2 linked regions of the Sinobacterium norvegicum genome follow. The protein of the gene in region 1 interacts with the protein of each later gene in a pairwise test. Links are inferred from orthologs where the notes say so. Each region holds a gene or a part of one and is shown on either strand. Other genes may lie near its edges.

Region 1 (5,499 bases):
CAACCGTCCAAACCACATGACCACTGAAAACAAACACCGTGAGGGAGGCAATATTAGAGGTGAAGTTCAGTGCCTTTGCATGCCCTGTCGCTTTGACAAAATCCATACCTTTTAATCGAACAAAGGATATCGCGAAGAAGGTGCCTGTACCCGGGCCAAAAAAACCATCATAGAAACCGACTGCCGGTGCAGCAGAAGCAGAGAACTGTCTATCACTCAACTTAGCCTGCTCGCTTTTCTGCCCCAGCTCTTTGTTGAAAAAAGAATACAGCGCGATGGCAATCAGACCAATCGGCATCAGCGTGAGCAAAAACTGATTGTCAATTAATTGCACCACATAACTCCCGATGGCTGAGGCGACAAACACAGCGGCAACCATCCATTTAATCGTACGAATATCGACCACTTTTCGCCGCGAAAAGTGAATCGTCGCAGCCATCGAGGCGAAACTACCTTGCAGCTTATTTGTCGCCAAGGCAGCGATAGGAGGTACACCGGCAAAAACCAGTGCCGGTAATGTAAGCAGTCCGCCACCGCCTGCAACAGCATCAACAAAGCCGGCAAAGACTGCCACCAAAAATAACAACGCCAAAATTTCTAGTGCAATATCCATTACGTCTTACAGCCTGATAGATGCATCATTCAAATTAAAGCTCTTCTTCAGAACTCAGAATATCGGATATCCACCGCGTCTCATCAGACTCCTCGGTGGCTATTTTCACCGTCATCGTCAAAGGCACTGATAAGAACATACCAATAGGACCCAACAACCAGCCCCAGAATACCAATGAAAAGAACACGACCAGCGAGGACAATCCCAGACTTCGCCCCATCAACCGGGGCTCAACCATGTTGCCAACAATATTATTCACACCGAGGTAAACCAATACGATAATTAAAGCCGTATCGGGGCCGTGCTGTATAAGTCCTAACAACACCGCCGGTACGGCGGCAATAATAGAGCCAATATTGGGTACGAAATTGAGCAAAAAAGCCATGATTGCCCACATCACCGGATAATCAATATCCAGCAAATATAGGGCGAAGAACACCACCAAGCCGGTAATGAAACTCATTAATGATTTAATCACAATATAGCGATTGAGGGTGGATGAAAAATGCTCAAACCTGGCCATTGACTTCACTGGATCATCGGCAATGCGCATCACTTTCAATTTAAATGAGCCTAGTTCGAGTAGAATAAAGGCAACGGTAAGTAAAATTAAAAACGTATTCGTTAAGGTACCCAAGACACGATTAAACGTCGTGCCAACAAAACCCATGACGGCACTAAGATCAAATAAGCGTTTCATTTCTGCCGCATTTGCCTCGAGACCATAACCCGAAAGAAAGGCTGCTAAGTTACTACCGATATTGCTTAAACTGTGTTGGTATTGCGGTAAGTTCTTGCTAAAGCCATCCAGCGACGCCCCCATCATCGAGGAAACAAGTAAGCCAAAGGCAATGATTGTCATCAACACAATGATTAGCGATACGACCTGAGGCACCCTCTGGCGAGTTAAAAAAAACATTAATGGCGCACTAATTGCAGCAATAAATAGCGCAATAAGCAACGGCGCCACCACTGCCTCAGCGGTCTTAACGCCCGCTAAAACGATCACTAAAGCGGCCATCGCCAATAGTGCCCTTAAAGCGCTGTGATTAACAGGATCAATTGGCATAATGGATTTACTTCCAACACGTTGACAACAGAAGGTATAAAGGTACAGGATAGTAAAATAAAAACCAGAGCAACGTGGATGGCTCGCCTCCAATACAATGGATTTTTCAAACCTGGCCAGCAATAACCCAGCACAACACTTGGTTAATAGCGCTATATATTAAAAATATTCTTAGAATATAGAATATTTTCTTATTCTTACTAATTATTTGATCTATAACTAGTAAGTTGAATTAATATACCTGCTATAATTTTTGTTAATAAAATACAGTCAGAGTGACACTATGAAAACTGATGATGTTGATACCAGCAAATCTGAAGAAATTGAAGTCTTTCTTTTCACCACAGTTATTGCCGCCCCCTTCTTGGCAATTGCTATCGTAGGTGGTTTTGGCTTTGCCGTATGGTTCTCACAAATGATTTTTGGCCCACCAACGGTCTAAGAACAATGAATACAACGCTGGATAGGAGCCGTCGTTTTTTCATTTCTGGCGGTCTCGCTGACAACACTGCAAGCAACAAAGTAAGCAGCGAAACTACCTTACCTTGGTTAATCAGTCAGTCTGCTTTTGACGCTAACTGCACTCGCTGTGGCGACTGTTTAACAGCCTGTCCTGAAGATATTATTGTTAAAGATGACAATGGTTTTCCGACGATTAATTTCAGTCAATCTGGCTGCGATTTTTGTGGCGATTGCGCCGCCAGTTGTAAGCAAGATATTTTTTTAGCAGCTGAGAGTAGGACGACTGCAATGGCCTGGCAGCAAGACGCCCACATCAATGAAAACTGCCTCGCCTATCAGAATGTTATGTGTATGAGCTGCTTAGATAGCTGTGACGCGTCTGCGATCAGTTTCAACTATCAACACAAAATCGCCCGGCCTAGCATCAACATTTCGGCCTGTACTGGATGCGGCTTTTGCCAGAGCAGCTGTCCGACACATGCGATTTCAATCACGCCTATAGCCGCAGAGAATGCTACTTTGGAGCACTATGAACACGTTTGAGCAACACCTTCAAAAGCCATCGGATGAATGGCATATTGCGAGTTTGATTGTATCGGTAAAACCAGATTTTTTACCCAGCGTTCAACAAGTTTTCAATAACCATAATAATGCTTCTGTTGAAGCCGCCGACGACAAAGGCAAGTTAGTTGTTGTCATCGAGGCCGACAGCACTCAATCCTTGGCTCAAATTACCGATGAAATTCGATTGACCGAACACGTCATCGACTCACAATTGGTCTACCATCAGATAGCCGATAAAAACACCTTACACCAAGAAATAGACGACTTAGAAATCACTACAACCTCTGTGGAGCAGTTATGAAATTAGATCGCCGACAATTTATTAAAGCCCAGGCTGCTGCCACTGCTGCTGCTGCCGCTGGCATTAGCATGTCCAGCCAAGCGAGCAACTTAATCACCAGCAGCAAAGACACCGAGCTTGAATGGAACAAAGCCCCCTGTCGCTTCTGCGGCACCGGCTGCTCTATTCAAGTCGCCACTAAACAGGGCAAGGTTGTCGCCACCCATGGCGATATTAAGGGCGAGGTTAACAAGGGGCTTAACTGCGTCAAAGGTTATTTCCTTTCGAAGATCATGTACGGCAAAGACCGCCTAACCACACCGATGCTTCGCATGACAAACGGCAAGTACGATAAGAACGGTGAGTTTGCCAGCATCAGCTGGGATCAAGCCTTCGACATTATGGCCGAAAAGTGGAAGGCAACCCTTGCCGAGAAGGGCCCAGAAGGAATCGGCATGTTTGGTTCTGGTCAGTGGACCATCTACGAGGGCTATGCTGCATCAAAATTAATGAAGGCCGGCTTCCGATCCAATAACATCGACCCGAACGCTCGACACTGCATGGCGTCAGCCGTTGTCGGCTTCATGCGCACGTTTGGCATGGATGAGCCTATGGGCTGCTATGACGATTTAGAGGCCGCCGACCGCTTTGTGCTCTGGGGCTCTAACATGGCGGAAATGCACCCCATTCTATGGAGCCGTATTACCGACACCCGCCTCAGCAAGCCCGATACTCGCGTGGCAGTATTATCAACCTATACACATCGCTCATTCGAGCTCGCTGATGTACCGGTGATCTTCGAACCACAGAGCGACCTCGCGATACTCAACTTCATCGCAAACTACATCATCCAAAACGACAAGGTCAATAAAGACTTCGTCAATAAACACACCAGTTTCCGTATCGGTGTCACCGATATTGGCTATGGTTTAAGGCCGGATAACCCACTCGAGATGGCGGCCAAAAACGCGACCAATGCAGGTGACTCATCTGCAGGTAGCTTTGACGAATACGCGAAGTTCGTCAGCAGCTACACCGCCGAATCTGTTTCCAAGCTGTCCAAGGTACCGGTTGAGCAGCTCATCGAACTTGCCGAGATGTATGCTGACCCTGACCTAAAAGTGATGTCACTGTGGACCATGGGCGTCAATCAGCACACTCGCGGCGTCTGGTGTAACAACCTCATCTATAACATCCACTTACTCACCGGTAAGATTGCTGAGCCCGGCAACAGCCCGTTTTCATTAACAGGCCAGCCATCAGCCTGCGGCACAGCGCGTGAAGTAGGTACATTCTCACATCGTTTGCCAGCCGATATGGTTGTCGCCAACCCCAAGCACCGTGCAAAGGCAGAAGAGATCTGGAAATTACCTTCAGGGACAATTCCACCCAAGCCAGGCCTCCACGCTGTTGCTCAAAACCGCGCCCTAAAAGACGGTAAAATTAATGTCTACTGGGTACAGGTGAACAACAATATGCAAGCGGCAGCCAACATTAACGAAGAAGGTTTGCCAGGCTATCGTAATCCTGACAACTTTATCGTTGTGTCAGATGCCTACCCTACCGTCACCTGCCAAGCAGCCGACTTGATTTTACCGACAGCCATGTGGGTAGAAAAAGAAGGTGGCTACGGTAATGCCGAGCGCAGAACCCAGCTGTGGCACCAATTAGTCGACGCTCCGGGTGAGTCGAAGTCTGATCTGTGGCAATTAGTCGAGTTCTCTAAACGCTTCACCACCGACGAGGTTTGGGATAAAGACATTCTTGCTGCCAACCCAGAGTACAAGGGAAAAACTCTCTACCAGGTACTATTTGAAAACGGCAACGTCGACAAATTCCCAATGAGCGACTTCAGTGAAAAGTATCCGGGCTATAACAACCCAGAGTCTGAGAAAGCTGGCTTCTACCTACAAAAAGGCCTGTTTGAAGAGTATGCCACCTTTGGCCGCGGCCACGCCCACGACCTAGCAATGTTCGACCATTACCATGAAGCAGATGTACGCGGCCTGCGCTGGCCTGTCGTCGACAGAAAAGAGACAAAGTGGCGCTATAAAGAAGGCTCTGACCCCTATGTTAAAGCCGGCTCGGACTTTGATTTCTACGGTAAACCTGATGGCAAGGCGGTGATCTGGTCACTGCCCTACGAGCCACCCGCAGAGGCGCCCGATGACGAGTATGATATGTGGCTGTGTACTGGCCGCGTATTAGAACATTGGCACTCCGGCTCGATGACGCAGCGCGTACCAGAGCTTAATCGTGCCTTCCCAAATGCCGTTGTTTTCATGCACCCTGATGATGCTACAAACAAGGGCTTACGTCGTGGAGACGAGGTCAAGGTTGTAACCAGACGGGGAGAGATTAAATCTCGAATAGAAACTCGCGGGAGAAACAAGCCGCCAATGGGCTTAGTTTATGTGCCCTGGTTTGATGCCAGCCAGCTAATCAATAAGTGTACACTTGATGCAACCGACCCGCTGTCCAAGCAGACGGATTTCAAAAAGTGCGCCACTA
Region 2 (4,046 bases), 130 kb from region 1 along the record:
GCCCTGTGGTATTCGAAGGTAAATTAGATTACAGATATTAAACCAACTAACTGACTGAGTTAGGGTTTCCCCCTATTGCTCACCCTTTTTGAGCGCACTATTATTACACAATGTTAACAACGGCAATTCATGTCCCGCCTCGAGAATTCTATACCGCATTGAAGTTAGAAGCATCGTCAATCAGCGACTATGCTAATAATTGTTTTTATTGGCGTCTTTATTCAGTAAGTTCGAGAACGTCACACCCATTCATTTTTTAACAACGTAAATGGCCATCACTATGAATAACTGGATTTTGGTTTTAAACGCAGGCAGTTCAAGCCTTAAATTTGCCCTCGTCGATGCAATCACCGGTGACAGTGGCTTCGAAGGATTAGCCGAGCGACTCGGCAACACCGATGCCGTTATCACCATTAAATCCAACGGCAATAAAAGTGAGAGCAAAATAGCCGATGGAAAGATGGCTTCCGCTATCGCCATGGTCATGTCAGCACTGCCGGCCGACACCGTACCCGCCGCCATCGGCCATCGTGTGGTTCACGGCGGTGAAAAGTTCCGTCAATCGGTCGTCATAGACGATAGCGTCAAGGCGGGAATTAAAGATTGCGCCAAACTCGCTCCGCTGCACAACCTGGCTAATTTAGAAGGTATCGAGGCCGCCCAACAAGCCTTCCCCAACCTTCCTCAGGTTGCTGTTTTTGATACCGCTTTCCACTCCCAGTTAGAGCCTCAGGTTTACCAGTATGCCATCCCACAAAGCCTCTACCGCGACCATCATATCCGCCGCTACGGCATGCACGGCACCAGTCACCAATACGTTGGCGAACAGGCTGCCATCGCTCTCGGCCAAGATTTTAACAACATCCAAATCATCACCGCTCACCTCGGTAATGGCTGTAGCGCCAGCGCCATACGAAACGGCCACTCTGTCGATACCACCATGGGCATGACGCCACTCGAAGGCCTGGTCATGGGTACTCGCTCCGGCGATGTCGACCCCGGCATTATTCTCTGGCTGGCACAGCAGCAGGGCATGGATGGCGACCAACTGTCAGATTTATTGAACAAAAAATCGGGGCTACTCGGCCTCAGTGAATTGACCAACGACTGCCGTGGCATCGAAGAAGCTGCCGCCGAAGGTCACGCTGGCGCCAAGCTGGCGCTCGATGTTTTTTGTTTCCGTTTAGCGCGGACTATTTCTGCCTTAACCGTGGGGCTCGACAGGCTTGACGCGTTGATCTTTACCGGTGGCATCGGCGAGAACTCAGAACTCATTCGCGCCCGAGTAACCGAGCAACTATCCATTTTTAAACTTGCCATCAACGAGACTGCCAATGCTGATCGTAAGCGCAGTAACCCCAATATTGCGCAGCCGGGAACAACACCCGTACTGGTGATCAATACCAACGAAGAATATATGATCGCCAAGCAAACTTTGTCACTTTGCCAATAAGCTGATTGCCCGCTAATTACCGATAGGAATTTTAATGAAACACTGTTTTATGCTCAGCCCAATGGGTTCATCCACCGGCGCCAGTTCTGTCGCCATGGGCGTTTTACACCTGGCCGATCAGCGCGGACTATCGGCGGCGTTTTTTCTGCCCGTTGCTCAATCGGTGCAAAGTCTCAGCACTACATTCGGCGCCAAACCTGCGATGGGAATGGAACAACTTCATCAATACCTCAGCGACGGCGAACTCGATGATGCCTTAGAATTAATTGTCGCCGCCTACGAAGAAGCCGCCAAAGATGCTGATATCGTTATCGTCCTCGGCTTGGCCGCCAATGACCAAGCCCCCTTTGCCGCTCGAGTCAATGCCGCGCTAGCCAAGTCTCTTGACGCCAAGGTTATTTTGGTTACAACAGACACCGAGGCCTCGCACCAATACATGAACCGCAAGCTCGAAGTGGCCTCTGAAGTTTATGGTGGCTCTGTGCACGGTCGCACTCTGGGTGTGGTCATTAATAAAGCCGGCGCGCCTCGCGATGTTCATGGCACGATTCGACCCGAGATGTTCGATACCCAAGGCCGCGAGATCCCCTCCGCCGCAACGCTGGAAAAGCAACTGCCTATCTTCCGTGGCGGTCACTTTAAACTGTTCGGTATTATCCCGTGGCAGAGCCGCTTGATGGCTCCTCGCAGCATCGATTTGAACCGCGTTTTACCGGTTCAAATGCTACATGAGGGCGAGGCACATACTCGACGCATTGAGCACGTCAGTATTGGCGCACGCTCTCCAGGGAATCTGGTGTCAGTATTACAACCCGGCACCTTGATTGTGACATCTGGCGACCGTAACGACGTCCTGCAAGCCGCAGCGCTGGCTGAAATTAACGGCAAACATCTGGCGGGGGTTCTGTTAACCGGCGGCTTAGAGCCCGCTGAATCAACTCTGCAGCTCATTGCACCCGCTCTTAAATCCGGTCTGCCAATTATGCTGACCAAGATTGCCACCTATCCAACAGCCACGCGTTTGCCATCACTCTATCCCTATACACCGGATGATGACAACGAGCGCTTCGACGCGGTAACAGAACATGTCGTCGCCCATTTAGAGCGGGAAAAGTTCCGCGAAATGATCAGCGTCGATGGCGAGCGTCGCTTGTCACCAGCGGCCTTCCGCTACAACTTGGTCCGGGTCTCATCGGCACTGAAGAAAACCATTGTTTTGCCTGAAGGCGATGAGCCTCGCACCGTTGAAGCCGCCATTGCCTGCGCCAAGAAAGGCATCGCTCATTGTCAGCTATTAGCTGAGCCCAAGATCATTGATGAGCTGATGAAAAAGCGCGGCTGGGACTATCCTGAACGTAACTTTGAGATTGTCGACCCTCGCTCTATTCGTAATAAATATGTCAACGCCTTCGTCGAACTTCGCAAGCACAAAGGCATGAACGAGGTTCGCGCCCATCAGCTACTCGAGGACAACGTCGTGTTAGGCACGATGATGCTTCAGCAGAACGACGTCGATGGCTTAGTCTCTGGTGCGGTACATACAACCGCCAATACGATTTTACCGGCTTTACAGCTCATTAAGACAAAACCTGGCTCAAGCTTGGTGTCATCGATCTTTTTCATGTGCCTGCCGGACCAGGTAATGGTTTACGGTGATTGCGCCGTTAACCCGGACCCCGATGCCCAGCAGCTCGCTGACATTGCCATTCAATCGGCAGATTCCGCTGCCGCCTTTGGCATTCCTCCTCGCGTCGCAATGATCTCCTACAGCACCGGTAGCTCTGGCACCGGCGCCGATGTAGAAAAAGTGCGCGAAGCAACACGACTTGCCAAGGAATTACGCCCCGACTTGTTGATTGATGGGCCGCTACAATATGATGCAGCCACCACCGCCAGTGTCGCAGCCAGCAAGGCACCGGACAGCCCTGTCGCCGGCAAGGCAACGGTAATCATATTTCCTGATTTGAATACCGGTAACACCACCTACAAGGCAGTGCAACGAAGTGCCTCTGTGGTCAGCGTCGGCCCGATGCTGCAGGGTTTGAACAAACCGGTCAACGATTTGTCACGCGGCGCATTGGTAGACGATATTGTCTATACCGTCGCACTAACCGCCATTCAAGCAGGCGCAGACAATCCCGAGACTAATTAATACTCAGCGCTTTAACCACTAACAAAAAGCCTCAACTTTCTGGTTGGGGCTTTTTTTTGGACAAAATAAATAGCCTGTTAATTTTTCCCGCCGGTTAATCTGATATACACTGGAGGCATCTCATACAAAAAGAATAATGACTATGAAAAATACAATATTGCACCTCGCAGTGGTGACATTGACCGGCCTGTTTACCAGCCAGTCATTCGCACAAATGTTTATCGAGAGCGGCCAGCGCTCAGGCCGTACAGAGTTTACAATTCAAGCTGCCTATCAAGGCTCAGAGACCTTTGACCTCGGTGCAGGCAGCGAGATGAAAACCAGTAGCGATACCGGTTTTGGCATGAGCTTTGGCCACAATATTGATAACCATTGGAATATTGGTTTCAATATGAATTTCAATAATGCCAATTACAACGCCACTGTGCCGTTAGAAGGTTC

What was found.
Region 2: the proteins of L9P87_RS07935 (region 1) and pta interact in binary tests that used the Escherichia coli proteins (3 or more experiments, as listed by UniProt). The link is inferred for Sinobacterium norvegicum from one-to-one orthologs.

Annotation. Positions count from the first base shown.
Region 1 is NZ_CAKLPX010000001.1:1,769,385-1,774,883, forward strand. What follows is about bases 1,427-4,341. They hold L9P87_RS07935 (chaperone NapD), read left to right. Parts: upstream 1,427-2,673; coding sequence 2,674-3,009; downstream 3,010-4,341. Other genes in these bases: L9P87_RS07920 (AI-2E family transporter), read right to left, coding at 1,427-1,634; L9P87_RS07925 (periplasmic nitrate reductase, NapE protein), read left to right, coding at 1,966-2,124; napF (ferredoxin-type protein NapF), read left to right, coding at 2,130-2,687; napA (periplasmic nitrate reductase subunit alpha), read left to right, coding at 3,006-4,341. Also shown: L9P87_RS07915 (TSUP family transporter), read right to left, coding at 1-613; more of L9P87_RS07920, read right to left, coding at 648-1,426; more of napA, read left to right, coding at 4,342-5,499. UniProt on the Escherichia coli protein: Chaperone for NapA, the catalytic subunit of the periplasmic nitrate reductase. It binds directly and specifically to the twin-arginine signal peptide of NapA, preventing premature interaction with the Tat translocase and premature export.
Region 2 is NZ_CAKLPX010000001.1:1,903,182-1,907,227, forward strand. The notes cover bases 1,097-4,046. They hold pta (phosphate acetyltransferase), read left to right. Parts: upstream 1,097-1,487; coding sequence 1,488-3,605; downstream 3,606-4,046. Other genes in these bases: L9P87_RS08555 (acetate kinase), read left to right, coding at 1,097-1,453; L9P87_RS08565 (outer membrane protein), read left to right, coding at 3,748-4,046. In the rest of the region: more of L9P87_RS08555, read left to right, coding at 281-1,096. UniProt on the Escherichia coli protein: Involved in acetate metabolism. Catalyzes the reversible interconversion of acetyl-CoA and acetyl phosphate. The direction of the overall reaction changes depending on growth conditions. On minimal medium acetyl-CoA is generated.